4 regions of the Mesorhizobium sp. B2-4-14 genome follow, and region 1 is predicted to be linked to each of the others. Evidence: predicted binding sites of a transcription regulator. Region 1 holds the regulator's gene; each other region holds the start of a gene.
The links. The regulator PhoB, encoded in region 1, activates phosphate uptake and scavenging genes when phosphate is short. The targets are predictions, from matches to a motif close to TGTCATNNANCTGTCAT.

Region 1 (7,685 bases):
GTCCTGGGTTACATCCGTGGTACGCGCGGTGCCGACGACCTGGCCGTTCTTCATCACGCAGACCCGGTCGGCCAGTTCGAACACATCGTGGATGTCGTGGCTGATCAGGAAGATGCCGATGCCATCGGACTTGAGCTGCCTGACCAGTTCGCCGACCTGTGCCGTTTCCTGGGGCCCAAGCGCCGCGGTCGGCTCGTCCATGATCAGGATGCGGGCGTTGAACAGGATCGCGCGTGCGATCGCCACCGACTGCCGCTGCCCACCTGACAGCTTTATGACCGGCTCCTTGAAGCGCTGGAAGCGGGGATTGAGGCGCCCCATCACCTTGCGCGCCTCGGCCTCCATCGCAACGTCGTCGAGCGTGCCCCAGGCGGTCATCAGCTCGCGGCCGAGAAACAAATTGGCGGCGGAGTCGACATTGTCGGCCAGCGCCAGCGTCTGGTAGATCGTCTCGATGCCGTATTTCTTGGCATCTCGCGGGTTGGTGATCGTGGCTTCCTCGCCATTGACGAAGATCTGCCCGGCGTCGCGCTTGTAGGCGCCGGAGAGAATCTTGATCAGCGTCGACTTGCCGGCGCCGTTGTGGCCGAGCAGCGCCACGACCTCGCCGGGGAAAAGATCGATCGAGGCGTCGTCGACGGCCCGGATGCCGCCAAAGGCGATCGAGATGTTGCGCATGTCGACCAGCGGCGGGCCGGCGGGTACGGTTTTGTCAGCCATGATCGTATCCTCTAAACCCGCTTGCGATAGACGGTGTCGAGCCAGACGGCGATGACCAGCACGGCGCCGACGACGATGCTCTGCAGCGGCGAGTCGACACCGAGCAGCACCATGCCGGATTGCAGCGACTGCATCAGCAGCGCGCCGAGCATGGCGCCGATGATCGTTCCCGAACCGCCGGCAAGCGACGTGCCGCCGATGACGGCCGCAGCGATGACGAGCAGCTCGTCCAATGTTCCAAGCACATTGGTGGACGAGTTTTGCCGGGCCGACGAAATCGCGGCGGCGATCGTGGCCAGCACGCCCATGATCATGAACACCTTCATGGTGATCCAGCGCGTGTTGATGCCGGCGAGATTGGCGGCCTCCGGATTGCCGCCGATGGCAAAGACATAGCGGCCGAAACGGGTGCGGTTGGTGATGAAGGTCATGATCAGCCCGACCGCAACCGCCATCAGCACCGGAATGGCGATGCCGTGAGCGATGAACAGGCCGCCCTCGGGCACGGTGATGTTGTTGGCGGCGGCGTATCTGTTCACGATGCCGATCGGCCACGGATAGGAGTTGGCCAGCCACACCGCGCCCATGATGGCGGCGCAGGTGACGGCGCCAAGCAGCGTCTCGGCCCAGATCGGGCGCAGCGGGAAACGGAAGCGCTTGCGTTGCACCCGCCCGTTGAAAAGCGCAAACACCACGGCGAGGCAGGCGACGATGCCGACGATCCAGCTCCAGGTGGCGCCGATCGATCCCGCCGGCCCGCCTCCCATCAGCTGGAAGGTGGCGTCGAGCGGCGCCACGGTCTGGCCGCTGGTGACCCACCAGGCAGCGCCGCGCCAGACCAGCAGGCCGCCGAGCGTGACGATGAAGGCGGGCACTTCGAGATAGGCGATGATGAAGCCCTGGAAGGCGCCGATCAGCAGGCCCAGGACCAGGCCGATGACAAGCGCGAGCACCCAGATCCACGGATTGCCGAGTTCAAGCCCGACGAACCGAACCAGGAAATGCACCTGGGCAAAACCCATGACCATGCCGATCAGGCCCTCGGCCGAGCCGACGGACAGGTCGATGTTGCGCATGACGATGACCAGCACCATGCCGCAGGCCATGATGGCGACCGCGGAGCTTTGTACGGAGAGGTTCCATAGATTGCGCGGCGTGAGGAAGGTGCGGCTGTCGAAATCGAGCGGATTGACGCCCAGACGCAGGCTCGAAATCACGTGCAGCCCGACCCAGATCAGCAACAGGGCGCCGATCATGCCGAGCATGCGGGTGTCGATCTCGGTTGCCTTCAGGAAGCGGGCGACCGCGCCGAGTTCTGAGGCGCGTGCGGTATCGACCTGCGGCGGGTTGGACGTCGTGTCGGTCATGATTTCCTCCCACTGGCCGCCGTCTGGCGCGGACGCCGGAGCCTAGCCTAGAAGCTATCCGCCTGATGCGGAAACACAAATCTTTTTGAGAAAACGCCGCGGCTTTGAGGCAATTCCAGGAAAGTGCGTGGCGGTTTCCGTCCGGAATTGCGGGAAACAATGGGCTGGAACGGTTCAGCGATTCAAGAAACACTGAACCGTTCCAGGGCCGCGGCGTCTATATCTGAGAGAAACAGGCCAGCTTAGTTGCAGGCCGCGACGGTGCCGGCGGCGACGCCCGCGCAGACTTCGTCCTTCTTGATCCAGCCGGCATCGATGACGACGTTGAGATTGTCCTTGGTGATGGCGACCGGGGTCAGGAACAGCGACTTGACGGTGTTGCCGCCAGGCGTCGTGAAGTCCTTCACGCCGGCAATGTCGGTCATCTTCTTGCCGTCCGCCAGTTGCGAGGCGATCTCGGCGGCGTTCCTGCCGAGCTCGCGCGCGTCCTTCCACACCGACACGGTCTGGGTGCCGAGCGCGATGCGGTTCAGCGCGGCATGGTCGCCGTCCTGGCCCGACACCGGCACGGTGCCAGCAAGGCCTTGCGCCGTGAGTGCCGCGACGACGCCGCCGGCGGTGCCGTCATTGGCGGCGACCACGGCGTCGACCTTGTTGTCGTTGGCGGTCAGGAACTGCTCCATGTTCTTCTGGGCGTTGGCGGGCAGCCAGCCGTCCGTATAGGCCTCGCCGACATTCTTGATCTTGCCGCTATCGATGGCCGGCTTGAACACTTCCATCGAGCCCGAGAACAGGAAGTCGGCATTCGGATCGGCACCCGAGCCCTTGATGAAGACATAGTTGCCTTCCGGCTTGACCTTGAACACCGCGCGGGCCTGCATGCGGCCGACTTCCTTGTTGTCGAAGGTCAGGTAGAAGACGTCCTTGTTCTCGATCAGGCGGTCATAGCCGACGACCGGAATGCCTTCATCCAGCGCCTTCTGGACGGCCGGGCCGATGGCCGAGGCATCCTGCGCCAGGATGATCAGCGAATTGGCGCCCTGCGAGATCAGGCTCTCGACATCGGTGAGCTGCTTGCCCGGATTGGACTGTGCGTCGGCGGAGATGTACTTGTCGCCTGCGGCCTCGATCGCCTTCTTCATGGCGGCCTCGTCGGTCTTCCAGCGCTCTTCCTGGAAGTTGGACCAAGAAACGCCGATGACCTTGCCCTTCGCCTGCGCGACCGACGCGAGCGTCAGTGACATGGCGACACCCGCCAGGATGGCGACTGCGAATCTCTTCATGATATCCTCCCTGCGCCGCGTATGGCGCGACCAAACTGACCCGAAGGCCGGCACAAAGGCTCTATTTTTTCGAGCCTCAAAAAAAATAGTGATGCATCGCCGGAAGGCTGTCAACAATGATTCTGATGGATTTTGAGGCCCGAGAACTTTTTTCGAGCCCCGCAATAAATAAATGACATCGCCGGCCGCTTCTGCCAGTATTTGATCTGTTGCCGCAGTGTTCGAGGGGCACGACGAGCTGCGGCGACCGGGAGGATATTGGAAAGGCATGTCGGTCGGAATCCGCCACGACGATCTGCGCCGGCGCAACCGCGCAATGGTGATTGCGGCCGTGCGCCGGGCCGGCCAGCCCTCGCGCACCGAAATAGCCGCGACCACCGGCCTCAGCCACTCCACCATATCGGCGATTTCCTCTGATCTGATCGGCGAAGGTATCCTGGCCGAAGGCAAGCCGAGCGAGGCCGGCGCGCTCAAACGCGGCAGGCCGCAGGTCGGGCTTGGCCTCAATCCGGAAGCCGCAACGGTGATGACCGTGGTGCTGTCGCTGAATTTCCTGTCCGTCGCCGTCATCGACTATGCCGGCCAGGTCATATCAGAGGAACAGCGCCGGCTGGATACGCTGACCATGTCGCGCGATGCACTGATCGGCGAATGCGTCGCCATCGTGCGGCGGCGCCTAGAGGATCCCGACCTCGACGTGCGCAGCGTCGCCCGCATCGCGCTGGCGATCCAGGGCATCACCGACACCGATGCCCGGGCAATGCTGTGGTCGCCCATCACGCCGCAGACCGACATCGCCTTCGCCGACATACTCGAAGCCGAGTTCGGCATCCCCGCCACCGTGGAGAATGACTGCAACATGATGGCGGTGGCGCTGCGCTGGCGCGATCCGGAGCGCTACCGCGACGACTTCATCGCCATTCTCCTTTCGCACGGTATCGGCATGGGCCTGGTGCTGAAGGGCGAGCTCTTCACCGGCACCCATTCCTCGGGCGGCGAATTCGGCCATATGATCCATCGGCCAGGCGGCGCGCTCTGCCGCTGCGGGCGGCGCGGCTGCGTCGAAGCCTATGCCGGCAATTACGCCATCTGGCGCAACGCCAGGCAGCTCAGCGAGGACACCGAGCCGGTCGCCGATGTCAGCGACGCGCAGATGCGGGCGCTGGCGGCGACGGCGCGGCAAACGGACGGGCCCGAGCGGGAGGCCTACCGCAGGGCCGGCGAGGCGCTGGGCTACGGCCTCGGCAGCCTGTTCGCGCTGATCGATCCCGCCCCCGTCGCCATGGTCGGCGTCAGCGCCGCCGCCTTCGACCTGATCGAGCCGGCATTGCGCGAGGCCATCGCCCAGACCGCCGGCGGCCAGCACTCGAAATCGATTTCCTTCGACACCGAGCCCAACGAGTTGCCGCTGATCCGCGAGGGCTGCGCCATGCGGGCGCTGACCTTCGTCGACCAGGAGATTTTCGCGCCGGGCATGCAGGCGAAAGCCGGCTCCGGGAAGAACGTGGCCTGAATAAAGTCGCGCTCAATCCTCGCGGATTGCATACCCCGCACCACGAATGGTGCGGATGACGTCGGGCATGCGGCCGTTATTGACCGCCTTGCGCAACCGGCCGACATGCACATCCACCGTGCGCTCGTCGATATAGATCGTCTCCCCCCAAACATTGTCGAGCAGCTGGCTGCGCGAAAACACCCGGCCGGGATGACGCATCATGAATTCGAGCAGGCGGAATTCGGTCGGCCCGAGCCGGATCTCGCTCTTCTTGCGGTAGACGCGATGTGATTCGCGGTCGAGCACGATGTCGCCCACCTTGAGCACGCTGGACAGCACTTCCGGCTTGGCGCGGCGCAGCAGCGCCTTGACCCTGGCCATGAATTCCGGTGTCGAGAACGGCTTGACCAGATAATCGTCGGCGCCGGTCGAAAGGCCGCGCACGCGGTCGCTTTCCTCGCCGCGCGCCGTCAGCATGATGATCGGCAGCCGCTCGGTCTCGGGCCGCATCCTTAGCCGGCGACAGAGTTCGATCCCGGACACCGCCGGCACCATCCAGTCGAGCACCAGGAGGTCGGGGACGTTCTCCTGCAGGCGAATCTCCGCCTCGTCGCCGCGCGGGACCACCTCGACCTGGTAGCCTTCCGATTCCAGATTGTAGCGGAGGAGCACGCCGAGTGGCTCCTCATCCTCCACCACCATGATGCGTGGCGCGATCATCGACTGGTCACCTCTAAGGCAATTCCAGGAAAAGTGTGAAGCGGTTTTCCGTCCGGAATTGCATGGAAACAAGAGAGAGAGCGGTTTTCCGTAAAACGGTGAACCGCTCTGACGATCAAGCCGCCGGCGCCGACATCGCCGTTTCGTCCTGCTTCGGACGATTCGCGGGCAGCTGCGTACCGGTCAGCACATAGTAGGCATTCTCGGCGATGTTGGTCACATGGTCGCCGATGCGCTCGAGATTCTTGGCGCAGAACAACAGATGCGTGCAAGCCGTGATGTTGCGCGGATCCTCCATCATGTAGGTGAGAAGTTCGCGGAACACGGAGGTGTATTTGACGTCGATACGTTCGTCATCGGCGCGCAGCTTGGCAAGGGCCTCGGCATCGTGCGCCGCATACTCCTCGATCACGCCCTGCACCTGGATCAGCACCAGCTGCGCCATGGCGTCGATGGAATGCGACAGGTCGCGCGGCGTGGTGGACAGGCCGACCGTACCGACGCGCTTGGCGATGTTCTTGGCAAGGTCGCCAATGCGTTCGAGGTCACCGGCCATGCGGATCGACCCGACGACATGCCGCAGATCGTCGGCCATCGGCTGGCGCTTGGCGATCAGCGTGATGGCGCGGTCGTCGAGTTCGCGCTGGCGCGCGTCCATGATGACGTCGTCGGAGACAACGCGCTGTGCCAGCGCGTTGTCGGAGTTCAGCAGCGCCTTGGTGGCGCCGCCGACCATCGAGCTGGCGAGATCGCCCATGTCGCTGATCAGCCTGCTGATCTGTCCGAGATCCTCGTCGAAAGAAGCGACTGTGTGTTCGGCCATGATCCTGGTCCTCGTATGCGTGAGATCAGCCGAAGCGGCCGGTGATATAGTCCTGCGTGCGCTTCTCGCGGGGCGATGTGAAGATCTTCTCCGTACGATCGAACTCGACCAGCTCGCCCAGATACATGAAAGCCGTCTGGCGCGACACGCGCGCCGCCTGCTGCATGTTGTGGGTGACGATGACGATCGTGTAGTCGGCTTGCAGCTCGTCGATCAATTCCTCGATCTTGGCGGTCGACAGCGGGTCGAGCGCCGATGCCGGCTCGTCGAGCAGGATGACCTCCGGCTTCACCGCCACGGTGCGGGCGATGCAAAGACGCTGCTGCTGGCCGCCCGAAAGGCTGAGGCCGCTGGCGTTGAGCTTGTCCTTGACCTCGGTCCACAGAGCCGCGCGCTTCAGCGCCTGCTCGACACGGCCGTCCATCTCGGCCTTGCTGATCTTCTCATAGAGCCTGACGCCGAACGCGATGTTTTCATAGATCGACATCGGAAACGGCGTCGGCTTCTGGAACACCATGCCGATCTTGGTGCGCAGCAGGTTGAGGTCCTGCGAGCGGTCGAGAATGTTCCGGCCGTCAAGCAGCACCTGACCCTCGGCGCTCTGCCTCGGGTAGAGCTCGTAGATGCGGTTGAAGACGCGCAGCAGCGTCGACTTTCCGCAGCCCGAAGGGCCGATGAAGGCGGTGACACTGCGCTCGGGCAGCGACAGGCTGATGTCCTTCAGCGCCTTCGACTGGCCGTAGTAGAAATTGAGGTTCTTGACCTCGATCTTGGCCTTTTCCACGGCAGCCTCGGCCACGTTCAACTCGGTGGACAACATCGGTTTCATCTGTCCTCTCTGCGTCCGGTAAGGCTGCGGGCGAAGATGCTCAGCCCGAGAACCGTTAGGGTGATTATAAGTGCGCCGGTCCACGCCAGCTGCTGCCATTCCTCGTAAGGGCTGAGAGCGAACTGGAAGATGGTGACAGGCAGGCTGGCCATCGGCGCGTTGAGATTGCTTGACCAGAACTGGTTGTTGAGCGCGGTGAAGAGCAGCGGCGCCGTCTCGCCGGAGATGCGGGCGATGGCCAGCAATATGCCGGTGACGATGCCGGAAAGTGCGGCGCGGTAGGCGACAGAGCGGATGACCACCCAGCGCGGTGCGCCGATCGCGGTGCCTGCCTCGCGCAAGGCGTTCGGCACCAGGTTGAGCATGTCCTCTGTGGTGCGCACCACGACCGGGATGACCAGGATGGCCAGCGCGACGGCGCCGGCGATGGCGGAGAAGTGCCCCATCG
Region 2 (7,685 bases), on a different contig from region 1:
GAATGTCGAGCTCGCCGTCCATGTAGGATTCAGGCACCGCCAGCATCGGATCGAAAGTGATGGCGCGTTCGGCATGCCTGGTCTTGATGTGCATGTGCACCGGCTCGCCGCTGCCGTCGCCGAAGGTGAACGTCGCGCCTTTGGGCCCGGTTACCTTGAGATTGCCCGAGCGCACCAGGCGGTCGAGAATGCGCTTCAACAGAATATTCATGCTCAGATGTCCCCTCACGGTCAGACAGGCTGTCCTATTCTGCATCAATATGTAGGGTTTCGAAAAGTTCCTTTTGGCACAAAAATGCCCGGGCGAGAGGCCCGGGCATTAGTCCAGAATGACTGGAAAGCGGCGGGATGGTCTGAGTGCCGGTCCGGCGCCCAGACTGTCCCGTCAGGCGTTGTCTTCGCCGCCGTCGAACTCGGCGTTCGGATCGAAGAAGTTTTCCGGTCGCGCATTGTCGTTGATGTCGTCGCCATAGATGGCTTCGGCGGTGGTCAGCGTCTCGCCCTTGGCCTGGCGCTCGGCCTCGTCGGCTGTGCGGGCGATGTTGAGCGTGATCGTGACTTCGACTTCCGGATGCAGCGCGATCGCCACATTGGTGAGACCGATTGTCTTGATCGGCTGGTTGAGCTGGATCTGGTTGCGGTTGACCGTGAAGCCTTCCGCCGTCAGCAGATCGGCGATGTCGCGCGTCGACACCGAACCGTAGAGCTGACCGGTCTCGCCGGCCGAACGGACCGCGATGAAGCTCTTGCCGTCGAGCTTTTCAGCAACCTGGCTGGCTTCCGACTTGCGCTCCAGATTGCGGGCTTCGAGCTGGGCGCGCTGGCCTTCGAACTTCTTCTTGTTGGCTTCGTTGGCGCGCAGCGCCTTGCCCTGCGGCAACAGGAAATTACGGGCAAAGCCGTCCTTGACCTTGACGGTATCGCCCATCTGGCCGAGGCGGGAAACGCGTTCGAGAAGAATGACTTCCATGGTTTTGTTCCTTTGGTTGGACGCCAATCCCCGGGATCGACGCCGAATGTCTGTGGAACAGGTCAGGAAGCTCTGGGCACGACGTGGCGCCGGTGTCGCTGTCCTGCCTGTTCAGGCAGTTAGGATTTCTCTCGAAATCCAACTCGGGATTTTTGGTTCGGAACCGGTCGCGCCCGTCGCGATCGGCAGGAAAAGCGGGCGGTAAAACCGCCCGCTTGGATCGTATTTAACGGACCACGTAGGGCAGCAGGCCGAGGAAACGGGCGCGCTTGATCGCCTTGGCGAGCTCGCGCTGCTTCTTCTGGCTGACGGCGGTGATGCGCGACGGCACGATCTTGCCGCGCTCGGAGATGTAGCGCTGCAGGAGACGCACGTCCTTGTAGTCGATCTTGGGCGCGTTGGCACCGGAGAACGGGCAGGTCTTGCGGCGACGATGGAATGGGCGCCGGGTCGGGATCTGATTGATGTCGACCATTATTCTGCACCCCCTTCAAAGCCTTCGCGCGGACGGCGCGGACCACGCTCGCCACCGGCATCACCGAAGCTGCGCGGCGGACGATCGCCACGGTCGCCGCGATCGCGGTCGCCGAACGAACGTGGGCCACGATCGCCACGGTCGCGGTCGCCGAAGCTGCCGCGCTCGGAGCGCTCTTCGCGCTTCTGCATCATGGCCGAGGGACCTTCCTCATGCGCCTCGACCTTGATGGTCAGGAAACGCAGGACGTCCTCGGACAGACCCATCTGGCGCTCCATCTCGTTGAGAGCCGCCGGCGGGCAGTTCAAATCCATGAGCGTGTAGTAGGCCTTCCGGTTCTTGTTGACCCGGTAGGTGAGGGACTTCAGTCCCCAGTTCTCGACCCGGCCGACGGACCCGCCATTCGCTGCGATGACGCCCTTGTACTGTTCGACAAGCGCATCGACCTGCTGCTGCGAGAGGTCTTGCCGGGCAAGAAACACATGTTCGTAAAGAGCCATTATGTCTTTCGTGCCTTTCTTCGTTTCTCTCCCGGTTCCCGGCGGCAAAAGCCTCTGCAACTTCTCTGACCCGTGGAGCCCAACGAGGCGCGGGGAAGAAAGGAGCATGACGAGACGGTCGAGAGCGGAGACACGGGAGGCGGAAGCGCTTCTGGCTTCACACGAAGGCTTTTGATAAAAACCTCCGGCCCTCCGTTCAGCCCCCAGCTGGGACCGGCAGATTGGCGGCGTCTATACAGCAATTCACTGATAAGGCAAGCGCAAGCGGCGTCCCCGATGTCGCAGGGCGCTGGAAAATCAAGCCGCAGCGCCGGTACGGCCCGGCGATTTTACGGCAACCAGCCCTTAACCACAATGTCAGGTTGTGCAGGGTTGAGCCTCGCTGTCAACGGTCGGTTCATCATGGAAGGGGCAAAAGCCCGGTCAACCCGCATAACAAGCGGCAAGCATTTCCTGGGGTAAGGATGCTTCTCAACAGATTCTGGCGCTCGAGGAGCGGCAATTTCACGCTATTGCTCGGGCTGGGCCTGCCGGCCATCTTGTCAGCCGTGGCTTTCGCGGTCGACGTGACCACCATCATGCGGGCAAAAAGCAACCTCCAGAATGCTCTCGACGCGGCAAACCTTGCCTCCTCGCATCTTGGCGATCTGGACATTACCCGCACCGACGCCTTCGACCGTTATTTTCAGGCCAACATCGCCGGGCATGGCGAACTCATCAACGTACAAGCGACGCTGACCGCCGACAGGGGGGTCAACTTCATCAAGACCAAGGCTGTCGCCTCGGCGGACGTCAACCTGAACTTCGCCTTCCTGTTTGGCCAGAACAAGCACATCGTGGTCGAAGCGTCGGCCGTCGAATCAAACAACCAGCTCGAAGTCGTTCTGGTGCTGGATAATACCGGCTCGATGGCCGGCGCCCGCATGACGGCATTGAGGACGGCGACAAAGTCGCTGCTGGACACGCTCGAGGCGACAAAATCGCCGACGCGCCAGGTCCGCGCCTCACTGGTTCCATTCGTGACGGCCGTCAACGTCAATGGCGACGGGTTCGATCCGGCCTGGATCGACATGGACGGGAAATCGCCCACCAATGGCATCAATTTCCCTGTCATCGACGGCAAGCGGCCGAATCACATGGCGCTGTTCAAGCAACTTGGGCAAAAGGGAGGGTGGAACGGCACCGGGTGGAAGGGCTGCGTCGAGGCTCGCTCCGGCTCCTACAACATCTCCGACACGCCGCCCGATCCGTCGAATCCGGACACCTTGTTCGTGCCCTATTTTGCTCCCGACGATCCTGCGGCTGCCACCAAGCCGTCAGGCTCCTACGGCAACTCTGTCACCGGCTATAACAATTCCTACCTCGACGACTCCATCGACAAGACCGAACTCGCCAAGCCAGGCGTCAATATTCTCGGCATCGATCTCAGCGGTCTGCTTGGTGGCACGGTCGACGCGGACCTGGAAAAAGTCGCCAAATACGTGGCCTCGACGAACAAGATCGTCACCGAAACCGGCAGCGCGGTAACCGTTGGCCCGAACCGTTCCTGCCCCACCCCGATTGTTCCCTTGACCGATGATTTCGATAAATTGCGCAAAGCAGCAAGTCAGATGACGGAATGGAACGGCTCCGGCACAAATGTCTCGGAAGGCCTGTCATGGGGTATGCGGGTGCTTTCGCCAGGGGCGCCCTACACGGATGGTGCGCCGTTCAGGACGCCGGGCGTCAGCAAGATCGTCATGCTGCTCACCGATGGCGAGAATGTCGTCTACGGCGCCAGTAACCAGCTGACAAGGTCCGACTACACGTCCTATGGCTATCTGGCGGGTGGCCGCTTTGGGTCGGATAATCAGACGACGGCGGCCCGCAATGTGGACGGCTGGACCAAGAGCGTGTGCACGCAGTTGAAGAACCAAGGTGTGCAAATCTACACCATGGTGCTCCAATCCGACACCGCGGCAAACCGTGCGCTTTACAGCGCCTGCGCTTCCGACTCGAGCGGCTACTATGCGGTCAACGATCCGGCCAAACTGCCGAACGTATTCCAACAGATCGCCAACAAGTTCTCCAAGCTGCAACTGACCAACTGAGCGGCCGACCTGGAAGGCGCATCACAGGGAGGTCAGCGCTCGCCGATTGGCTCAGCTCGTATGGGCGACGACCTTGTTGACCGTCTCGGGGAAGAAGTCCGGCGCCGCATGGCGCTTGCCGAACATCATATCGTACTGGATCAGCTGGAAATCGCGGATCGCCGGGTCGATCTCCTTCTGACGCGACCAATCGGGCGTGGCTTGGCCAGTCGGTGTCAACAGCAGGTTGCGGTCGACGACGCGGTAGCGCTCCCGCATCTCGCCCAGGAAACCGGTGTAGTAGGGATGGGTGATGCCCGCGGCCGTCAGGATATGATAGGGCAGGAATGCCGGGCTCACCGTGCCGAGGTCCTTGACCGGACCGGAGCGGTTCGACCAGACGACCAGCGGTGTCTCGTGATGTTCAAGGGCCGCTTCCGGCGTCGGCTCCTTGCGTGGCGCGACGTTGTCCTTGAGGAACCCGGTCTCGACATAGACCGGCCCCAACGGCGGCAGATGGTCGCCGAAAAAGGCGATGATCGTTGGCCGCTCGCGCTTCTTGGCCCATTCGATCAACCGGTCAAGGCCACGGTCCGCATCGGCCGAACCCTCCGCATAGCTCAGCAGCGAATCGCGCGCCCACTGGCTGATCGGCGCCTGTACCGAGTGGGTCGGGTTGTTATAGCGGTTCGGCTCATAGGGGCCGTGGTTCTGCAGGCTGACGGCGAAGAAGAACACCGGATCGTCGCTGGCGTCGGCTTCGCGGATGATCTCATCCGTCATTGCCGCATCCGATGCCAGCGGTCCGCGCTTTTCCATGGGCGGCAACGTCTCTTCCGACTTGAAATCGTTGAAACCGAAATCGGCATACACCGCGCCACGGTTCCAGAACCAGTTGGTGCCTGGATGGATGGCGCGCGCCCTGTAGCCTTCACTCTTCAGGAAGGTCGCCATCGAAGGCGTCGGCGTGCGCACATATTGCTGGTAGGGGATGCTGCCGGCCGGCAGGAAAGCATTGGAAAAGCCGGTCAGCGCCTCGAATTCGATGTTGGCGGTCATGCCGCCGAATTCAGGTGAGAACATCGAACCCGAACGCAGTCGCCGCACTGTGGGAATGGGATCCGGCGTGATGGCGACGCCAGGCAGCTTGGTTGGATCCCAGAAGGATTCGCTCATGACGACGATGATGTCGGGCTTGTCATCGGGCACCGATGCTGTCGTCCGCGGCCGGTCGATCGCCGCGATTGCCTTGTCGGAATAGCCTGAGGGGGCCGAGACATGGGCCATCGGCACGTTAAGCGCGAAGGCGAGCGCAAAGCCGTTGGAGGCATAGTTTTCCTTCTGGTCCCACATGATCGGGATGATCTGCAGCCGGTCCCGGGTCCACGAGAAGGTGGCGTAGTCCATGATCGAGACGAAGAAGGCGAGCAGAGGCACTGCCAGCGTCAGCCGCGCAAGGCGGCCTTTGCGGCTGAGGGCCGGAACCTTGCGGTGCCACAGCCGCCAACCGTGGACGAGCAGCGACAGTCCGACGACGATGCCCACGACCATGGCCAGCGCGGTCATCGGCCGTTCGCGCACCAGGAGCGGCAGCAGGGCGAAAATCTGGCGAGCGTAGAGGAAATCTGTCGGATAGAGCGGATCGCCAAGATAGTGCGATTTCTGATGACCCACAAAGGCCAGCCCCAGGGTCAACGGCGCGACAATCATCAGGCTCTGGTGACTGCGGCCGAGCAAGGCGTCGAGGCCGATCAGGATCAGGGCGAACACGACGATGGTCGTCCAGCCGGGCTTGAGCGGTTGAAGAAAGAAGGAAACAGTGCCGGCAACATCGCCACGCACGATCAACTCGATGGCGAACACCAGGACGGCGGAGATCAGCAGGCTGACCAATCCGTAACGGACGACCGGCCATCTCCGGCCCGGCAAATAACCGGTGGACGGATCGTCTTCCAGGAACTGCGGCGCGGCCTCGCCGGCGCGTTTCGAATTCTTGGCCACCTTAACTTCCCCACCCAGCGACAAACGCGTCACTCGATTGTCATGAAACTGTCACGCCAAGCTAGCGCCTGTATCGGAAATAAGAAGAGCCAGCAAACGAATCGTGAGCAGTTTTCATCAGGAGTGATCGCCAAAAGTCCTTTTGGAACAGGCACTCGGCAGAAGGTTCCGACCTGAGGCTTGTTTGAAGCGGGCTTGACTTGACCGGCTGCCTTGCGTCACAGGCAAGGAAAATTCGTGTTATCAGGCAAGCAGAACAAGTCTTCGGGAGCCCTCGCATGGCCGTTGCATTCACCTTTCCGGGACAAGGCAGCCAGGCTGTCGGCATGGGCAAGGATATCGCTGATGCCTTTCCCGAGGCGCGCAGGATCTTCCAGGAGGTCGATGACGCGCTTGGCGAAAACCTGTCGAAGCTGATCTGGGAAGGTCCGGAAGAGACCTTGACGCTGACGGCGAACGCGCAGCCGGCTTTGATGGCGGTATCGCTGGCAGCGATCAGGGCACTGGAGTCGCGCGGTTTCTCGTTGAAAGACAAGGTCGCCTATGTCGCCGGCCATTCGCTGGGCGAATATTCGGCGCTTGCCGCCGCCGGCTTCATTTCCGCCGCCGATGCCGCCCGGCTGCTGCGTATCCGCGGCAATGCCATGCAGGCGGCAGTTCCAGCCGGCGAGGGCGCCATGGCGGCGATCATTGGGCTGGAGCAGACCGATGTCGAAGCCGCCTGCACCGAGGCCGCGCAAGGGTCCGGCAAGGTCTGCCAGATCGCCAATGACAATGGCGGCGGCCAGTTGGTGATTTCCGGTGCCAAGGCGGCGGTCGAACTGGCGGCGAAACTTTGCACCGAAAAGGGAGCCAAGCGGGCGCTGATGCTGCAGGTCTCGGCTCCTTTCCATTCGGCGCTGATGGCGCCGGCGGCAGAGATCATGCGAGACGCGCTGGCCGGAGTGACGAAGAATGCACCTTTGGTTCCTGTCGTCTCCAATGTGTCGGTGACACCGTCGAGCGATCCGGACGAGATCGCGCGGCGCCTGGTCGAGCAGGTGACCGGTCGCGTTCGCTGGCGCGAGACGGTGGATTGGCTTGGCGCCAACGCTGTCGCCACGCTCTACGAAATTGGTGCCGGCAAGGTGCTTTCGGGCCTGGCGCGGCGTATCAACCGCGACATCGCCACCGCATCGGTCGGTTCGGCGGCTGAAGTCGAGGCAGCATTGGCCGCGCTTGCATAAAGCGCCATTTGATCCCATCCCTATAGAGGCTGTGCTCTTCTCAACCTGGAGACAAAAATGTTCGAATTGACCGGCCGCAAGGCGCTCGTCACCGGTGCTTCGGGGGGGATCGGCGAGGCGATCGCCAGGGTGCTTCACGCACAAGGCGCCATCGTCGGCCTGCACGGCACGCGCGTCGAGAGGCTGGAGGCGCTGGCCGCCGAACTCGGTGACCGGGTCAAGCTGTTTCCGGCCAACCTGTCGAACCGCGACGAGGTCAAGGCGCTTGGCCAGAAAGCGGAAGCCGATCTCGAAGGCGTCGATATCCTGGTCAACAATGCCGGCATCACCAAGGATGGGCTGTTCGTGCGCATGTCGGACGCCGACTGGGACACGGTGCTCGAAGTCAACCTGACGGCCGTGTTCAGGCTTACCCGCGAACTCACCCACCCGATGATGCGCCGC
Region 3 (7,685 bases), on a different contig from region 1:
GCCGCAGATCGCCCGCGTGATCTATCCCGGCCGCGCCGACCACCCGCAGGCGGATATCGTCAAGAAGCAGATGTCGGGCGGCTCGACGCTGATCTGCCTCGACGTCAAGGGCGGCAAGCAGGCGGCTTTCGCCTTGCAGAACGCGCTCGACATCGTGCTGATCTCGAACAATCTCGGCGATGCCAAGAGCCTGATCACGCATCCGGCGACGACCACCCACAAGAACCTGACGGACGAGGCCCGCGCCGAACTCGGCATCGGGCCAGGTACGCTCAGGCTGTCGGTCGGCCTTGAGGATACCGACGACCTTCTGGAAGACATCGCGCAGGCGTTGCAGGCGGCCAAGTAAGGCCTGCCTACGCGGGGCTTCATGCACGGGGCTATCAGGCGCTCGACGGCGTCTCCTCCAGTTCGGTCGCCTTGGTGCCGATGGTCATCGCATTGCCGCGCCAGTCGACGGCGCCGCCGAGCCAGCCACGTGCCCACATCGCCGGCAGGATGAGGTCGCGCACCATGATCGCCGCGACGATGCGCGATGACAGGTACCAGCCCTTGGACCAGGCCAGGGCACATTCCGGAAGGTAGAAGGCCGCCAAAACGGCGATGGCCGTGAGCGGCAGGCTGAAGCCGGCGCTTGCCGCCGCGGCCAGCGCAAGCAGCAGCGGCACCACGGCACCAGTCAGGATTTCAGGCGCGAAGAACAGCGGGAAGGTGACGCGGCGCAGGCGAGCCCAGCGGGCCTGGCGCGACCAGATCTCGCCAAGCGTGCGCCGGCCGAGCGGCTGCTCGAAAGGCGCGGCAACGAGATTGACGCGCAGGCCAAGCCCGTTCACCAGCTTGGTCGCGGCGGCGTCCTCGGCGATCTCGGCGGCCAGCGCGCGAATGCCGCCATTGGCATCCAGCATGGGCTTGTTCCACAGCATGCTCTTGCCCTGGGCAAAGCCTAGCCCAAGCGCCTCGCCGGCATATTGCCAGCGCGCCTGCAGCGTGTTGAGAAAGGCGCATTCGACCTCAGCCCAGAAGCCATCGGGCCGCGAACCGATCGGCGTCGAGCAGACAAGGCCGGTATCCGGCCGCCATGCCGCCATCAAGTGCTGAATGTAGTCCCTCGGCATCAGCACGTTGGAATCGGCAAGAATGACCCAGTTGTGGCGCGCCGCTTCCCAGCCCTTGACGCAATTGTTGAGCTTGGGATTGGCGCTGATCCGATCATCGCCGATCAACAGGCGGGCTGGCACTTTGGGAAAGCGCCCCATGGCGGCACGGATCAGCGTGACCACCGGATCGTCGGCATGGGCGACGCAGAAGATCAGTTCATAGCGCGGCCAGTCGAGCGAGAAGGCGCGCTCCAGTGTCTCGTGCGTGAACGGCTCGACGCCACGCGATGGTACGACAATTGACACCGGCAGCGATTTGCCGGCTGGCGGTGCGATCGTGGTGCGCCGTTTCAGCTGTGAGGTGGCAAGCGCAATGCTGGCGGCATTTGAAAGGATGAGTGCGGTCGAGAGCGAGGCGGCTATGAGAGTGAGTTCCATCGATATCTGGTCACTCCAGAAAGGACGGCCCGCGTGACGGCCGTTTCAACAGGTCGGCAGAGCGCCGAGTCGCCCGTGCGCGCACACCACCATTGTCATGTGTCACTTAAATGACATTCTTTGCCGCCACCTGCCTTTCAGGGTCACGCGCGACAAGACGCGCACGTTGACCTGCTCGCTGGGAGCGCCGAAAGGTACCGGATTGTTTTGGAGCCGCTCATGTACCGCGCCGTCACGCGCAACATCGAAGTGCAGGTCAGGCCGTTCTACCTCGAGGATCGTTCGGACCCTTCGGAGAACCGCTACGTCTGGGGCTATCAGATAACGATCGACAACCAGTCGGACGAGTTCGTGCAGCTTCTGTCGCGCTATTGGCACATCACCGACGGAGCGGGCCGGGTCGAGGAGGTGCGCGGGCCGGGCGTTGTCGGGGACCAGCCCGAACTCAACCCCGGCGACAGCTATCAATACACGTCCGGCTGCCCGCTCTCGACGCCGTCAGGGATCATGGTCGGGCACTACACGATGCGCAACAAACGCGGCGAGACGTTCGACATCGCCATCCCCGCCTTCTCGCTCGACCTGCCGGGGACAAAGCGGACCGTGAATTAGACCTCGGCGATTGGCGAGGTCCGCTGCGATGGCGTCGCTATACGGGGAGAAATCCCCGGCAGGGCAATGAGGGCGGCGGCTCGTGAGAACATACAAGCGCTGAGTGGATCCGCGCGATCACTGCCGAAGGTTGCGCTGCCCTCATCCGCCTGCCGGCACCTTCTTCCCGTGAAAGGGGAGAAGGCCGGTATTTCACTTCGCCGCCGCGAATTCCGCTGGGTCGAAGTCATATTGCTTCGAGCAGAATTCGCAGGCGACATGGATGCCGCCGTCCTCGGTGCTGTCCCTGATCTCCTGCGCGGAGAAGCCCTCGAGGATGCCGCGGATCTTGTCCCTGGAGCATGAGCACTGGTCGGCGACGGGGACGCCGCCGAAGACGCGCACGCCGTGCTCGTGGAACAGCCTGTAAAGCAGCCGCTCGGCGCCGATCGTGGGATCGATCAGTTCCGTCGGTTCGATGGTGCCGAGCAGCGCCAGCAATTCCTGCCAGGAATTGTCCGTGGGATCATGGATCTCCTCGCGCGGATCGCCATCGCCGCCATGCAGGTCCGGGACGCGCATGCGCTCGGACGCCTGCGGCAGGAACTGCGCCAGGATGCCGCCGGCACGCCACTGCTCGCGCGCGCCGCCGACGCCGGGCGTCAGCAGCTTGGCCACGGAGAGCCTGATGTCGGTCGGAATCTGTTCCGACTGGCGGAAATAGGTGCGTGCCGCGTCTTCCAGCGTTTCGCCGTCGAGCTGGACGATGCCCTGATAGCGTTGCGTATGGGCGCCTTGGTCGATGGTCAGCGCCAGCACGCCGCTGCCAAGCAGCGTCTGCTGGGACGTCTCGCCTGCCGCGACCAGTGCCTCGAGCCGATCCGCATCGAAGCGCGCGTAGGCGCGCAGCGCCGAGGGTGTGGAAAAATCCGCCACCAGCATGTCGACCGGCCCGTCGGTGCGGGTCTGCAGGATGAACTTGCCCTCGAATTTGAGCGAGGTGCCGAGCAGCACCGTGAGCACACAGGCTTCCGCGAGCAGGCGGGCAACCGGCTCGGGATAGTCATGGCGGCCGAGGATGGCGTCGAGCATCGGCCCGAGTTGCACCGTGCGGCCGCGTACGTCGAGCGGACCGACCTCGAAAGGCACGACATGGTCGTCGCCAGCGTAGCCGAACTCGCCGAGTTTGGGGTGATGTTCAGTCACTTGATGGGTTTCCAACATGACAAAGCTCCAGGGCGCGGCCATGCGGCCCCGGTGGGCACATGCGTCCAAACGCGCTTGATTTGCGTGATGCGGCGCAGATAGGGATCGCGCCCCCGCGGATCAAGCGCCCAGACCAGCGCCATGACACTTCAAACGTCCAGACACTTCGAGCACCAAGACACTTCAAGCACCAAGACACCAGGCGAGCACGGCCTTCTGGGCATGAAGCCGGTTCTCGGCCTCGTCGAAGACCACCGAATGCGGCCCGTCCATGACCTCGTCGGTAACTTCCTCGCCGCGATGCGCCGGCAGGCAATGCATGAACAGGGCGTCCGGCTTTGCCTTGGCCATCAGCGCCGCATTGACCTGATAGGGCAGGAAGACGTTGTGGCCGCGTGCACGATGCTCCTGGCCCATCGACACCCAGCTGTCGGTGACCACGCAATCCGCCTGGTCGACGGCTTCTTCGGCCGAGCGGGCGAAGCTGATCCTGCCGCCATTGGCCTTTGACCAGTCGACATATCTTTCGAACGGATCGCTGCCCTCGGGCACTGCGATATTCAGATTGAAGCGGAAACGCGCCGACGCTTCGAGCAGCGAATGCAGCACATTGTTGCCGTCGCCGGTCCAGGCGATGGTCTTGCCGGCAACCGGACCGCGATGCTCCTCGAAGGTCATGATATCGGCCATCAGCTGGCAAGGATGGGTGTCGTCGGTCAGGCCGTTGATCACCGGAACAGTGGCATTCTCGGTCAACTCCAGCAGCCGCTCATGCGAGGTGGTGCGGATCATGATGGCATCGACATAGCGCGACAGCACCTTGGCGGTGTCGGCGATGGTCTCGGAACGGCCGAGCTGCATCTCGGTGCCGGTCAGCATGATCGTCTCGCCGCCAAGCTGGCGCATGCCGACATCGAAGGAGACGCGCGTGCGCGTCGACGGCTTGTCGAAGATCATGGCCAGCACCTTGCCTTCGAGCGGCTTCGACCGATCGCCCGCCTTGAGGCGCGCCTTGCGCGCCACCGCATCCGTCAACATGAAGCGCAGGTCGCCTTCGGAAACGGCGGAAAGGTCGGTGAAGTGGCGAACTGACATCAGCAATGGTTCCGGGATTACTTCGCGGCGGCCACGGCAATGGCATCCGCCAGGCCTTTGGCACCAGCGCGGATGCGGTTGAGCGCGTCGTGGATCTCGGCGTCTGTGACGGTAAGCGGCGGCAGCAGGCGGATGACGTTGTCGCCGGCCGGAACCGCCAGCAAATGCTGGTCGCGCAGCGCCATGTTGACCTTGGTGTTGGGCATGGCGCATTTGATGCCGAGCATCAGGCCGGTGCCCCTAATGCCTTCGATGACTTCGGGAAACTCGTCGGCGACCGCGGCAAGTCCCTGCTTCATCAGCAGCGCCTTGCGCTGGACGTCCTCGAGGAAGCCGTCTTCCAGCACGACGTCGAGCACGGCGTTGCCGACCGCCATGGCCAGCGGGTTGCCACCGAAGGTCGTGCCGTGCACGCCAGCGGTCATGCCGACAACCGCCTCGTCGGTGGCAAGGCAGGCACCCATCGGGAAGCCGCCGCCAATGCCCTTGGCGATCGCCATGATATCGGGGGTGACGCCTGACCATTCATGCGCGAACAGTTTTCCGGTGCGGCCAATGCCGCACTGAACCTCATCATAGATCAACAGCAGCCCGTGCTGGTCGCAAAGCTGACGCAGCCGCTTCAGTGATTGCACCGGCACCGGGCGGATGCCGCCCTCGCCCTGCACCGGCTCGATCAGGATCGCGGCGGTCTCCGGCGTAATCGCCTTTTCGGCGGCATCGATGTCGTCGAAGCCGACCTGGTCGAAGCCTTCGACCTTGGGTCCGAACCCTTCGAGATATTTGTATTGGCCGCCTGCCGCGATGGTCGCCAGCGTGCGGCCATGGAAGGCGCCTTCGAAGGTGATGATGCGGAAGCGCTCGGGATGGCCCTTGACGAAGTGGTAGCGCCGCGCCGTCTTGATGGCGCATTCCAGCGCCTCGGCGCCGGAATTGGTGAAGAACACCTTGTCGGCGAAGGTGGCATCGGCCAGCCGCTCGCCAAGACGGCTCTGCTCCGGAATCTCATAAAGATTGGAGACGTGCCAGAGTTTTGCCGCCTGCTCGGTGAGGGCTGCGACCAGACGCGGGTGGCCGTGGCCCAGCGAATTGACCGCGATGCCGCCGGCGAAATCGAGATATCGCTCGCCCTTGTCCGTAACCAACCAGGTGCCTTCCCCGTGATCGAAAGCCAGGGGTGCGCGAGAAAAGGTCTCGAAAAGCGCCGAACCGCTCATTATATGCGTCTCCGGTACCGGAAAATCAAAAAAGCCGCCAAAGCGGCGGCCTTTGCGGCTTATCGGGTTTTTCGGCCATGAAGTCAACGAAAACGTCGCGTAGTGGCACGCGGCAAGCCCCCTGACGAGATGCCGGCTCATAAGCGACCGGGCAAGTTGGGGAAAACCGAAAAAACCGATTCGTGTTGCACTTGGGACTCTTGTCACCGAGTCAGCGCATAAGGTAATTGTAGTCGAGAAATAACTAGATTTCGTGCGGCGGACCTAATCACCAGATATATGTGGTGTCTGCCCCAGCAGTGGTGCTGGGTCGGGAATGGATTCTGAATGCCGCACGCTTAGCAGGAGCGCGGTCTCATGAACTGGACTGACGAGCGGGTCGAACTTCTCAGAAAACTGTGGTCGGAGGGTCTGAGCGCAAGCCAGATTGCTGCGCAGCTTGGAGGGGTCAGCCGCAATGCGGTCATCGGCAAGGTGCATCGGCTGAAGCTGTCGGGCCGCGGCCGCGCAACGGCGACGCCGGCACGCCAGAAGAAGGCGACGCAAGGCTCGACCATCCAGAAATCAGTGGCGCGCGCCGCGACCGCGGCTCGCCATGTCACGACATCGATCGGCGCGACTGCCCTTCAGACGCAATTCGACGCCGAACCGGTGGCGCGGCACTATATCCGCCCGGTCGAGAATGTCGTGATACCGATCTCACGGCATCTGCAACTCGTCGAGCTGACCGAGCGCACCTGCAAATGGCCGAATGGCGATCCGCTCTCGGAGGATTTCAACTTCTGCGGCAACGAGGCCGCCGAAACCGGTCCCTACTGCAAATACCACGCCCGCGTTGCGTTCCAGCCGGCGGCGGAGCGGCGGCGCAGTCGGTAAATTAGGGGAATAGGGCAGTAAGGCAGTAGGGCAATATGTTTTTGAACTGCGCTCGTGAGGCTTTGTCTTAGCCTACTGCCCTACTGCCCTACTGCCCTACTGCCCTACTGCCCTACTTTCACAGCCACCCATTCTTGCGAAACCGCCAGTAGAGAACCGCGCAGATCAGCGCGATGACGGTGAGCACGACGGGATAGCCATATTCCATCTTCAGTTCCGGCATGTCGGTGAAGTTCATGCCGTAGATGCCGGCGAATGCGGTCGGCACGGCCAGGATGGCCGCCCACGAGGCGAGTTTCTTGGAGATCGCCGTTTCCTGGCTCTGACCCACCAGAAGACTGGCCTCAAAGGCGAACGCCAACACCTCGCGCAAACTGTCGATCTTTTCCTGGACGGTGCGGATGTGGTCGGTCACGTCGCGGAACAGCGGGTGCATGGCGGAATGGATCTGCGGCAGATCGGAGCTGGTCAGCCGACGGCAGACCTCGACCAGCGGTAGCGCGGCATTGCGCAGGCGCAGGAGATCGCGGCGCAGCATGTAGAGCCGTTCGATGTCAGGGCCTGTCATCGGCTTCAAAAGAACCTTGTCCTCGATCGCCTCGACCTCGTCCTCGATCTGCTCGAGTACGGGCATGTAATTGTCGACGATGAAATCGAGTATGGCGTAGAGGACGAAATCCTCACCCTTGGCCAGCGAGTGCGGGCAGCTTTCCCAATGCTGACGCACGGCGGCATAGGACGTCGACGGGCCATGCCTGACGCTGACAATGTAGCCTGAGCCGACAAAGAGATGCGTTTCGCCGAAGGTAACCCGTCCGTCGATCAACTGCGCCGTGCGGGCGACGATGAACAGCGCGTCGCCATATTGCTCAAGCTTCGGCCGCTGGTGTGGATGCTCGGCATCTTCGATCGCTAGCTCATGCAGATGGAATTGCGCCTTGACGCGCAGCAGGAGGTCGCGATCGGGTTCGAGCAGCCCGATCCAGACGACGTGTCCGGATTTCCTGGCCCATTCGCCAGCTTCCTCGATCGGGATGTCCGCGATACGGCGCCCAGCGGTATAGACACTGCAGGCGATGATGCCCGACGTCGGCGGCGCGGGCTTGAACGCCCGGACATATTCCATCACAGCCTCCCGAAAGCGTTGCCTCCATTGGGAACCAAC
Region 4 (7,685 bases), on a different contig from region 1:
TTGCCGATCTTTCCCAAGCCTTGAGCAAACTCCATCCGAAAAGGAGGGGCCTCGGATCCCGAACCCCTCCTTCAGAGTTTCACCTGAACTCAGACGGCGATCTTGCCGCCGCCCTGTTTGGTGATGGCGACGACCGCCGGCCGCATCGGCATTTCGGGCTTGAAATCGGGCCAGCGTGTCGACGGATCCTCATAGTAGGAGGGGCGGCCAAAGGCTTCCCAGTCTTCGCCGCCGTCGCCCGGATGCTGGACGGCAACGAAGGCGGTCTGGTCGTCGGGCGCAAACAGCGGGCCGCACATTTCGGCGCCGATCGGCACGCGGAAGAACAGTTTCGAGGTCGCGCGCGCCGCGCCTTCGGTGTCGACCGCCCACAGGCCGTCGGTGCGGCCGGTGGCCTTCGGGCCCTGGCCGTCGGTAGCGACCCACAGGCGTCCGGCCGAATCGACCGCGCAATTGTCGGGCATGCCGAACCAGCCATTGGCCGTCGTCGCGGTCGAGAAGGTGGCGCCGACATCGGCGACGGAATGATCGCCGCATTTCAGTAGCACTTCCCACTTGCCCTTGGTGGCGGCGAAATCGCCGTCGCTCTCTGATATCTCGATAATGTGGCCAAAGGCGTTCGCGGCGCGCGGATTGGCGGCATCGACCTGGTCGGCCTTGCGCTTGGAGTTGTTGGTCAGCATGACGTAGACCTTGCCGTTGACGGCATTGGGCTGGATGTCTTCCGGCCGGTCCATCTTGGTTGCGCCGAGCAGGTCGGCCGCGCGGCGCGTTTCGATCAGCACATCGGCCTGGCCGGCAAAGCCGTTTTCGGCCGTCAGCGGGCCTTGGCCGAAGACGATCGGCAGCCATTCCACCGTGCCGTCCTCGGCGAATTTGGCGACATGCAGCGTGCCGTCGTCAAGCAGGTCCTTGTTGGCCGCGCGGTCGCTGGCGTTGAAGGTACCCTTGGTGACGAATTTGTAGACATAGTCGAAGCGCTCGTCGTCGCCGAGATAAAAGACCACGCGGCCGTCCTTGGCGACGATCGATTCGGCGCCCTCATGCTTGAAGCGGCCCATGGCGGTGCGCTTCTTCGGCGTCGAATTCGGATCGTCGACGTCGACCTCGACGACCCAGCCGAAACGGTTCGGCTCGTTCGGCTCCTTGGCGAGGTTGAAGCGGTCGTAATGCGCGCCCCACTCATAGGCGCCTTCCGGGATGCCGAGACGCTTGTAGTTCGCCGCTTCCTTGTGGCCCTCCGGCAGTTCGCCGGAGAAGTAGCCGTGGATGTTCTCCTCGGCCATGACATAGGTGCCCCAGGGCGTGACGCCGCCGGCGCAGTTGTTGACGGTGCCGAGAACCTTCGTGCCGGATGGATCGGCATTGGTCTTGACGCGGTCATGGCCGGCGACCGGTCCGGACAGCGCCATTTCGGTGTTGGAGGTGATGCGGCGGTTCAGCCTGCCGTCGCGCACCACTTGCCATTTGCCCGACACCTTGCGGATCTCGACGATCGTGCCGCCATGTGCCGCCATCTCGACATCGACCTGCTCTTTGCTCAGCGGTGCGACCTCGGCTGCCTTCTTGCCGTCCTTCTCGACGATCTTGACGATGCCGGGGAACATCAGATGCGGGTTGGTGTATTCATGGTTGACCACCAGCAGACCATGCTCGGCGGAGCCCTCGATCGGGATGTAGCCGACATAGTCGTTGTTGTAGCCGAACTGTTTTGCCTGGGCCTCGGCCGACTGTTTGGTCGGATCGAATTCCGGCGAATCGGCTAACAGCGGGTCGCCCCAGCGCAGCAGCACGTCGGCGTCATAGCCCGGCGCGACATGGTGCTTGTCGTCGATGCCGGCCTCGAGTTCGTCGAATTTGAAGGCGGAGCCTTCGGCGGCGCGGGCGTCGTCCGCTGCGATCATGGCCAGCGGACTGACGGTGGCGGCGATCGCCGAGACCGCGAGCGACCCCTTCAGGAAACCCCGGCGCGAGAACCGCGCGGCAATAATCTCGCCCATGGTGCGGTTGTCGGTGGGGTTGATGGCCGGTCCTTCGTTTTCCTCGAGCAGGCTGGTGCGGAATCGGGCGTCGGAGAAGCGCTGTTCGGTCATGCGGGCTTGCCTCTGGCTGTTGGAGTCGCTGGAGCTTGGGTGTCTGTTCGACGCCTTACAGCCGGCTGATCACATTTTCGTGACATCATGCCTGTTCTGGTGCCTGCCTGGTGCAGGTTGTTCATTCGGAATCCCGGACTTTGGTCCAAGCTTGCGCTTGCAAAGGTCCTGGAGGACAAACGCAACGGTCGGAGGCCGCTTCCGGCTACTACGTCTTTCGGCGATGTTGGCTGCAACGTTGAGGGTGGGCGCGCCGGCTCAATCGACGGAGACCAGGATGCGAAGATCGATCACGACCCGCTGTTTCCGGTTGGCGCTCGGATCGGCATCCGCGCTGGCGCTGACCATCGCTCCCTATCACATTGCCTTTCATGGCTTCGCTCCCGGCCTCTACGCTGCCAGCGCACAGGCCGGCAAGGGCGGCGGGAACGGCAACGGTGGTAACGGCGGCAATGGCAACGGCGGGAACGGCGGCAACAGTGGCGGCGGCAACAGCGGGAATGGCAACGGCAACAGCGGGAATAGCGGCAACAATTCAGGTAGTGGTGACGACGGTAGCGGCAATCCAGGATCCGGCACCGGCCAGAACGACCAGGGCGCCAGCAGTCACGTCAATACGGCGACCGGCGACAAGATCGACGTGGATGGCAAGAAGATCACGGTCCAGCATCCGGACGGCATAACGGAAAAGATCGAGAACGGCCGTTTCAGGATGGAAGATGCCCTCGGTCGCACGATCATCGACCGCCGGGTTACGCCGGCCGATATCAGCCGTCTCAAGGCCTTGTGAGGCTGGCCAACAGGCAACGGTCAGTTTCGCATGTCACCTCCGCCGCCCCCGGCGGAGGTGACCTCTTTTTGACCGGCGTCGCGCGGTTTCCCGCAGTTATGAGCGGTTCCTGTCACGGTCGCGAAACTCGCGCATCATGAGGGCCGCTTCCGTGCGGTTTCGCACGTTGAGTTTCGACAGCACCCCGGTCATGTGGTGTTTGACTGTCTTTTCCTGCAGATCCAGCCGCAAGGCAACTTCCTTGTTGCTGAGCCCCTCGGCCACCAGCCGCAGGATTTCCGTCTGCCTCCCGGTGAGTTGCCGCAGGCGGTCTGTCGTGCCGTCGGCCGGCTGCAGGGACTGGAGATCGGAAAGCAGCCGGGCCGACAGCGTCGGCGAAAGATAGCTCTCGCCGGCCGCCACATTGCGCAGGATGTCGGCGAGCGCGCGCGATCCGATACCTTTGAGGACATAGCCGCGCACCCCTGCGTTCAGGGCCTTGGTCACATCGGTATTGGCCTCTGAAACGGTCAGCATGACGATCTTCTGGGCAGGATGGTCGGCGAGGATGTTTGCAACCGCCGCCAGTCCGCCGCCCGGCATGGAGATGTCGAGCAGCAATATGTCGGGCCGCACCGTCGAAGCGAGGCGTTCCGCATCCTGCGCGGTCGCGCCCTCGCCGACCATTTCGAAGCCTCCGATCTCCGACAGGCTGCGCGTCACACCTTCGCGAAAAAGCGGATGATCATCGACAATGGCAATGCGAATAGCGCCAATCATGCTTGCTCCTCGACCGACAAACTGATCACCAACCGCGTGCCTTGCGGCCCGCTCAAGGTCTCGAACTGGCCGCCAATGCTCTCGACCCGTTCCCGCAGGCCGGCGAGCCCCAGCCCCTCCGCCCGCGCCGGATCGAAGCCTGGTCCGCCATCCGAAACTTCCACGAAAAGCCTGCCATTTTTCATCTCGGCACGCACCACCTGATCTTTGCCCTGTCCGTGGCGATAGGCGTTGTTCAGCCCTTCCTGCACGAAACGATAGATACTGATCTTCTCAGAGGCGCCGGGCTCGGGCAAATGTCCAGGCAATTTGAGCGTCACCGAGGTTCCCGTCCGGCGCTCGTGTTCGTTGACGGCCAGCCGCAATATATCGGTGGTAGCGGCCGTCTCTATCTGCGGCAGCACGAGGCCGGTGCAGATGCCGCGTATTTCGCGCATCGCATCCTCCAGCGTCTTGCGGATCATCGCGACCTCGGTCGAGCGGCTTTCGCCCCAGTGGCCGTCGCCGGAAAACACCGGACTGTCCATGCGCAGCGCCGCCAGGGCCACGAGCTGGGCCGGACCGTCATGGAGGTCGGCGCCGATCCGGCGCAGATATCTTTCGTTGAGCGCGGTCGCGCGGCGCGACGCCCGCTGCACGCGGTGGCGCAAGGCGCTGTTCTGCGCCACCAGGCCTTGCAGCTCGGACACCTGGCGGCGCAGCGCCCCGCGCTGATCGTCGATGGTGCGGCTGCCGCGCAGGACGATGCCAGACAGCAGCAGGAACGCCGTCAAGGTGGTGCCGGCCACGATCAGCCAGCTCGACAGCAGGGCGGAAGCCAGAGTGGCTTTGAAATCGCCCGCGACCTCGAAGAATTCGGTGACGGCCACCACGTCGCCGGACCAGGGTTCGCGCACCGGATTGTAGATCTCCAGCAGCGGTACGCCGACAGCCTGCTCCTTGCTTTCATTGCCGTCGAACGTGTCGAGTTGGGCGGTGACGCTGCCTTGGAATGCGGAACGCAGATTGTCGCTCAGATCGAAGCGGCGGCCGATCAAGGCCGCGTTCTTCGCATAGAGCACGGTGCCGTCGCGCCGCCAGAGCCTGAACGACACAAGGCGTTTGCCGAGCGCGCCCTGGCCAAGGGTCTCGTCGAGCGCCTGCTTGACGGACTCGCTCAGCTCCTCGCTCTTGCGCAGGTCCGGCAGCAGTGGCGCGATCACGCTGTCGACATAAAGTGCGGTCGTGGCGGCCGAATTGCGGATGACGCCATCCCTGATTTGCATCGTCACCCAGAAGCCCACCACCAGCATGATGGCCAGAAGGCCAAAGCCGCCGGCAACGAGGAATTGCACGGCAAGGGAAAGCTCGCTCCAGCGCCGCGCCAAGTTCTGAAGAATACGAATCATCGGCTCCTGGCCACCCCCTCTATCAACAGGCCGGGCGGTGGCTGCACATTGAGCTTCAGCCTTGCCCTTGCCAAGACCTTCGTTCGAACGACGTCGCTTGACGTCCTGGCGCGCTTCGGAAACAAGAGCCGCGACACACATGGCGGGCACCGCTTCGAGGGGGATGGGACGTGAGCTTTTCGGGATTGCTCCAGCTTGGCTTTTCAACGGTGATCTTCCTTTTGGCGGCAACCGCCGCCAAGCAATGGGGATTGGCGCCGAGCCTGGGCAAGATCCTGCTGACCCTGGCGCTCTATTCGCTGGGCAACCTGATCATGCTGCGGCTTATCCGCGAATTCGGCATGTCGGTGTCGTTCAGCCTGTCGGCGGTCATCCAGCTGGTCTCGGTCAACGTCGTGGCGCTGCTGTTCTTTGGCGAGCGCGTCAACGCGTTGCAGGCGACCGGCATCGTGCTGGCGGTCGCCGCCGTGGCGCTGATCACGCTCGGGCCCTATCTGCAGGGGCGATGATCAAGATGAAGACGGCGACACAGGCCCGATGAAAGACACTGTGGGCACCCTGCTCAACCGGATCGAATTTCCGGTCCTCCTGGCTGGCCTCGTCATCGCCGGCGGGCTGTGGGGCTTCGTGGAGCTGACGGAGGTGGCGCGGGCGACCGCGCCGCACGGCTTCGACACGGAAATCCTGCTTGCTTTCCGCCAGGCGGGCCAGCCCGGCGTTCCGGTTGGTCCGCCGTGGCTGGAAGGGGCGATGCGCGACATCACCAGCCTTGGCAGCTCCAGCGTGCTGGTGCTGATCACAGCGGCGACGATTATCTATCTGCTGCTGATCCGCAGGCCGGGGACCGCACTTCTCATTTTCGTCGCCGTGGCGGGTGGCCAGGTTCTGTCGAGTCTTTTGAAGGTCGGCATCGACAGGCCTCGGCCCGAGCTCGTCTCGCATCTGGTCAGCGAAACGTCGCTTTCCTTCCCCAGTGGCCACGCCATGCTGTCGGCGGTGACCTATCTCACGCTGGGTTCGCTCGCTGCGCGTTTCCTGCATGGCCGGGCGACCAAGGTCTATGTTCTGGCACTCGCCGTGCTGACGACGGTGCTGGTCGGCGTCAGCCGCATCTATCTCGGCGTCCACTGGCCGTCGGATGTGCTGGCAGGCTGGTGCGCGGGCTTCGCCTGGGCGACGCTATGCTGGTTGGCCGCGCGGCTCCTGCAGCGGCGCAGTGTGGTCGGCGAAAGTGAGTGATCTTCACATGGTTGAACTATGCCTTCTGATGCTTGAAACATCACAATGACGGTATTATACGTTATGTCTGCAGACTCAGACATGGGTTCAGGCCGATGATCACTGCCGCGCAGATGCGCGCCGCAAGGGCGTTGGCGGGCATCGACCAGAAGACACTCGCCGAGCGCGCCGGCGTCTCGCTTCCGACCATCCAACGCATGGAAGCGAGCGACGGCGTGGTCAGGGGCGTGGTCGATACGCTGATGAAGGTCATCCAGGCTCTCGACGAGGCCGGGGTGGAATTGATCGGCGAGAACCAGGCCAGCGAACGCGGCGGCAGGGGCGTGCGCCTCAAGCCCGCCGCGCCGCCGGATCCCAAGGCTGAGCCGGCATAAGTCGCGACGGCGACCGCCGACAGTCCTGCCGACGATCCCGCCGCCTTTCAGGGTGCGGAAGGCAGTCCATGGATCAGACACGGCGGGCAGGGCATCAATCGGCCCATAAGGCGGCCCATGGGCCGGCAAAGCCGACATTTTCCGAATTGTTCACGCCGAAACTCGTGACGGTCTGGCGGGAGGGTTACCACCTGCCGCAATTCAAGGCCGACGTCATGTCCGGCCTGACGGTCGCCATCGTTGCGCTGCCGCTGTCGATGGCAATCGCGATTGCATCGGGCGTGACGCCGGAGCGTGGCCTCTACACCTCCATCGTCGGCGGCTTCATCATCTCGGCATTGGGCGGCAGCCGTTTCCAGATCGGGGGGCCGGCCGGCGCCTTCATCGTGCTGGTGGCGGCCACGGTTGCCCGCGTCGGCGTTGACGGCTTGCTGCTGGCGACGATGATGGCCGGTGTGTTCCTGCTCGCCATCGGCTACCTCCGGCTCGGCACCTACATCAAGTTCATCCCCTATCCGGTCACCGTCGGCTTCACCGCCGGCATTGCCGTCATCATCTTCTCCGGCCAGATCGTCGAACTGTTCGGAGTGACCTTGCCGGGCAAGGAGCCCGGACCGTTCGTGCCAAAACTGATCGCGCTTGGCGAGGCGGCCGGCACGATCAACCCCGCCGCGACCTTCGTGGCGCTGCTGACCATCGCGACCATCGCCTTGCTGAAGCGCTGGCGGCCGAAATGGCCGGCCATGCTGATCGCCATCGGGCTCGCCTCGCTCGCCGTGGCGCTGCTTGCGCTGCCTGCCGAGACGATCGGCACGCGCTATGGCGGCATCCCGCGCAGCCTGCAATGGCCTGGCCTGCCGCCGGTCGGCCTCGACAGGATGATCGACGTCCTGCCGGACGCTATCGCTTTCGCGCTGCTCGGCGCCATCGAGTCGCTGCTGTCGGCCGTCGTCGCCGACGGCATGACGGGCCGGCGGCACCGGTCGAATTGCGAGCTGGTGGCGCAGGGCTTCGCCAACATCGCCTCTGCCCTGTTCGGCGG

Region 2: the regulator PhoB is predicted to act here: its motif matches at 6,054-6,070, upstream of FJ938_RS19395 (LTA synthase family protein).
Region 3: the regulator PhoB is predicted to act here: its motif matches at 1,635-1,651, upstream of FJ938_RS04435 (ceramide glucosyltransferase).
Region 4: the regulator PhoB is predicted to act here: its motif matches at 2,162-2,178, upstream of FJ938_RS26905 (PhoX family phosphatase).

What each region holds. Positions count from the first base shown of each region.
Region 1 is NZ_VFVA01000039.1:7,161-14,845, reverse strand. It holds gene FJ938_RS25060 (ATP-binding cassette domain-containing protein) at 1-720, opposite strand, end outside; gene FJ938_RS25055 (sugar ABC transporter permease) at 732-2,087, opposite strand; gene xylF (D-xylose ABC transporter substrate-binding protein) at 2,330-3,370, opposite strand; gene FJ938_RS25045 (ROK family protein) at 3,639-4,883, shown strand; gene phoB (phosphate regulon transcriptional regulator PhoB) at 4,896-5,585, opposite strand; gene phoU (phosphate signaling complex protein PhoU) at 5,701-6,408, opposite strand; gene pstB (phosphate ABC transporter ATP-binding protein PstB) at 6,434-7,237, opposite strand; gene pstA (phosphate ABC transporter permease PstA) at 7,234-7,685, opposite strand, start outside.
Region 2 is NZ_VFVA01000022.1:79,530-87,214, reverse strand. It holds gene FJ938_RS19420 (cyclopropane-fatty-acyl-phospholipid synthase family protein) at 1-211, opposite strand, end outside; gene rplI (50S ribosomal protein L9) at 386-970, opposite strand; gene rpsR (30S ribosomal protein S18) at 1,197-1,445, opposite strand; gene rpsF (30S ribosomal protein S6) at 1,445-1,945, opposite strand; gene FJ938_RS19400 (pilus assembly protein) at 2,410-4,035, shown strand; gene FJ938_RS19395 (LTA synthase family protein) at 4,087-6,015, opposite strand; gene fabD (ACP S-malonyltransferase) at 6,294-7,241, shown strand; gene fabG (3-oxoacyl-[acyl-carrier-protein] reductase) at 7,299-7,685, shown strand, end outside.
Region 3 is NZ_VFVA01000003.1:247,302-254,986, reverse strand. It holds gene FJ938_RS04440 (O-succinylhomoserine sulfhydrylase) at 1-349, shown strand, start outside; gene FJ938_RS04435 (ceramide glucosyltransferase) at 384-1,535, opposite strand; gene apaG (Co2+/Mg2+ efflux protein ApaG) at 1,755-2,147, shown strand; gene FJ938_RS04425 (Hsp33 family molecular chaperone) at 2,340-3,374, opposite strand; gene argF (ornithine carbamoyltransferase) at 3,516-4,427, opposite strand; gene FJ938_RS04415 (aspartate aminotransferase family protein) at 4,445-5,644, opposite strand; gene FJ938_RS04410 (GcrA family cell cycle regulator) at 6,002-6,520, shown strand; gene FJ938_RS04405 (magnesium and cobalt transport protein CorA) at 6,639-7,646, opposite strand.
Region 4 is NZ_VFVA01000049.1:15,841-23,525, forward strand. It holds gene FJ938_RS26905 (PhoX family phosphatase) at 90-2,093, opposite strand; gene FJ938_RS26910 (hypothetical protein) at 2,371-2,883, shown strand; gene FJ938_RS26915 (response regulator transcription factor) at 2,980-3,642, opposite strand; gene FJ938_RS26920 (sensor histidine kinase) at 3,639-5,030, opposite strand; gene FJ938_RS26925 (hypothetical protein) at 5,201-5,539, shown strand; gene FJ938_RS26930 (phosphatase PAP2 family protein) at 5,568-6,269, shown strand; gene FJ938_RS26935 (helix-turn-helix transcriptional regulator) at 6,365-6,643, shown strand; gene FJ938_RS26940 (SulP family inorganic anion transporter) at 6,712-7,685, shown strand, end outside.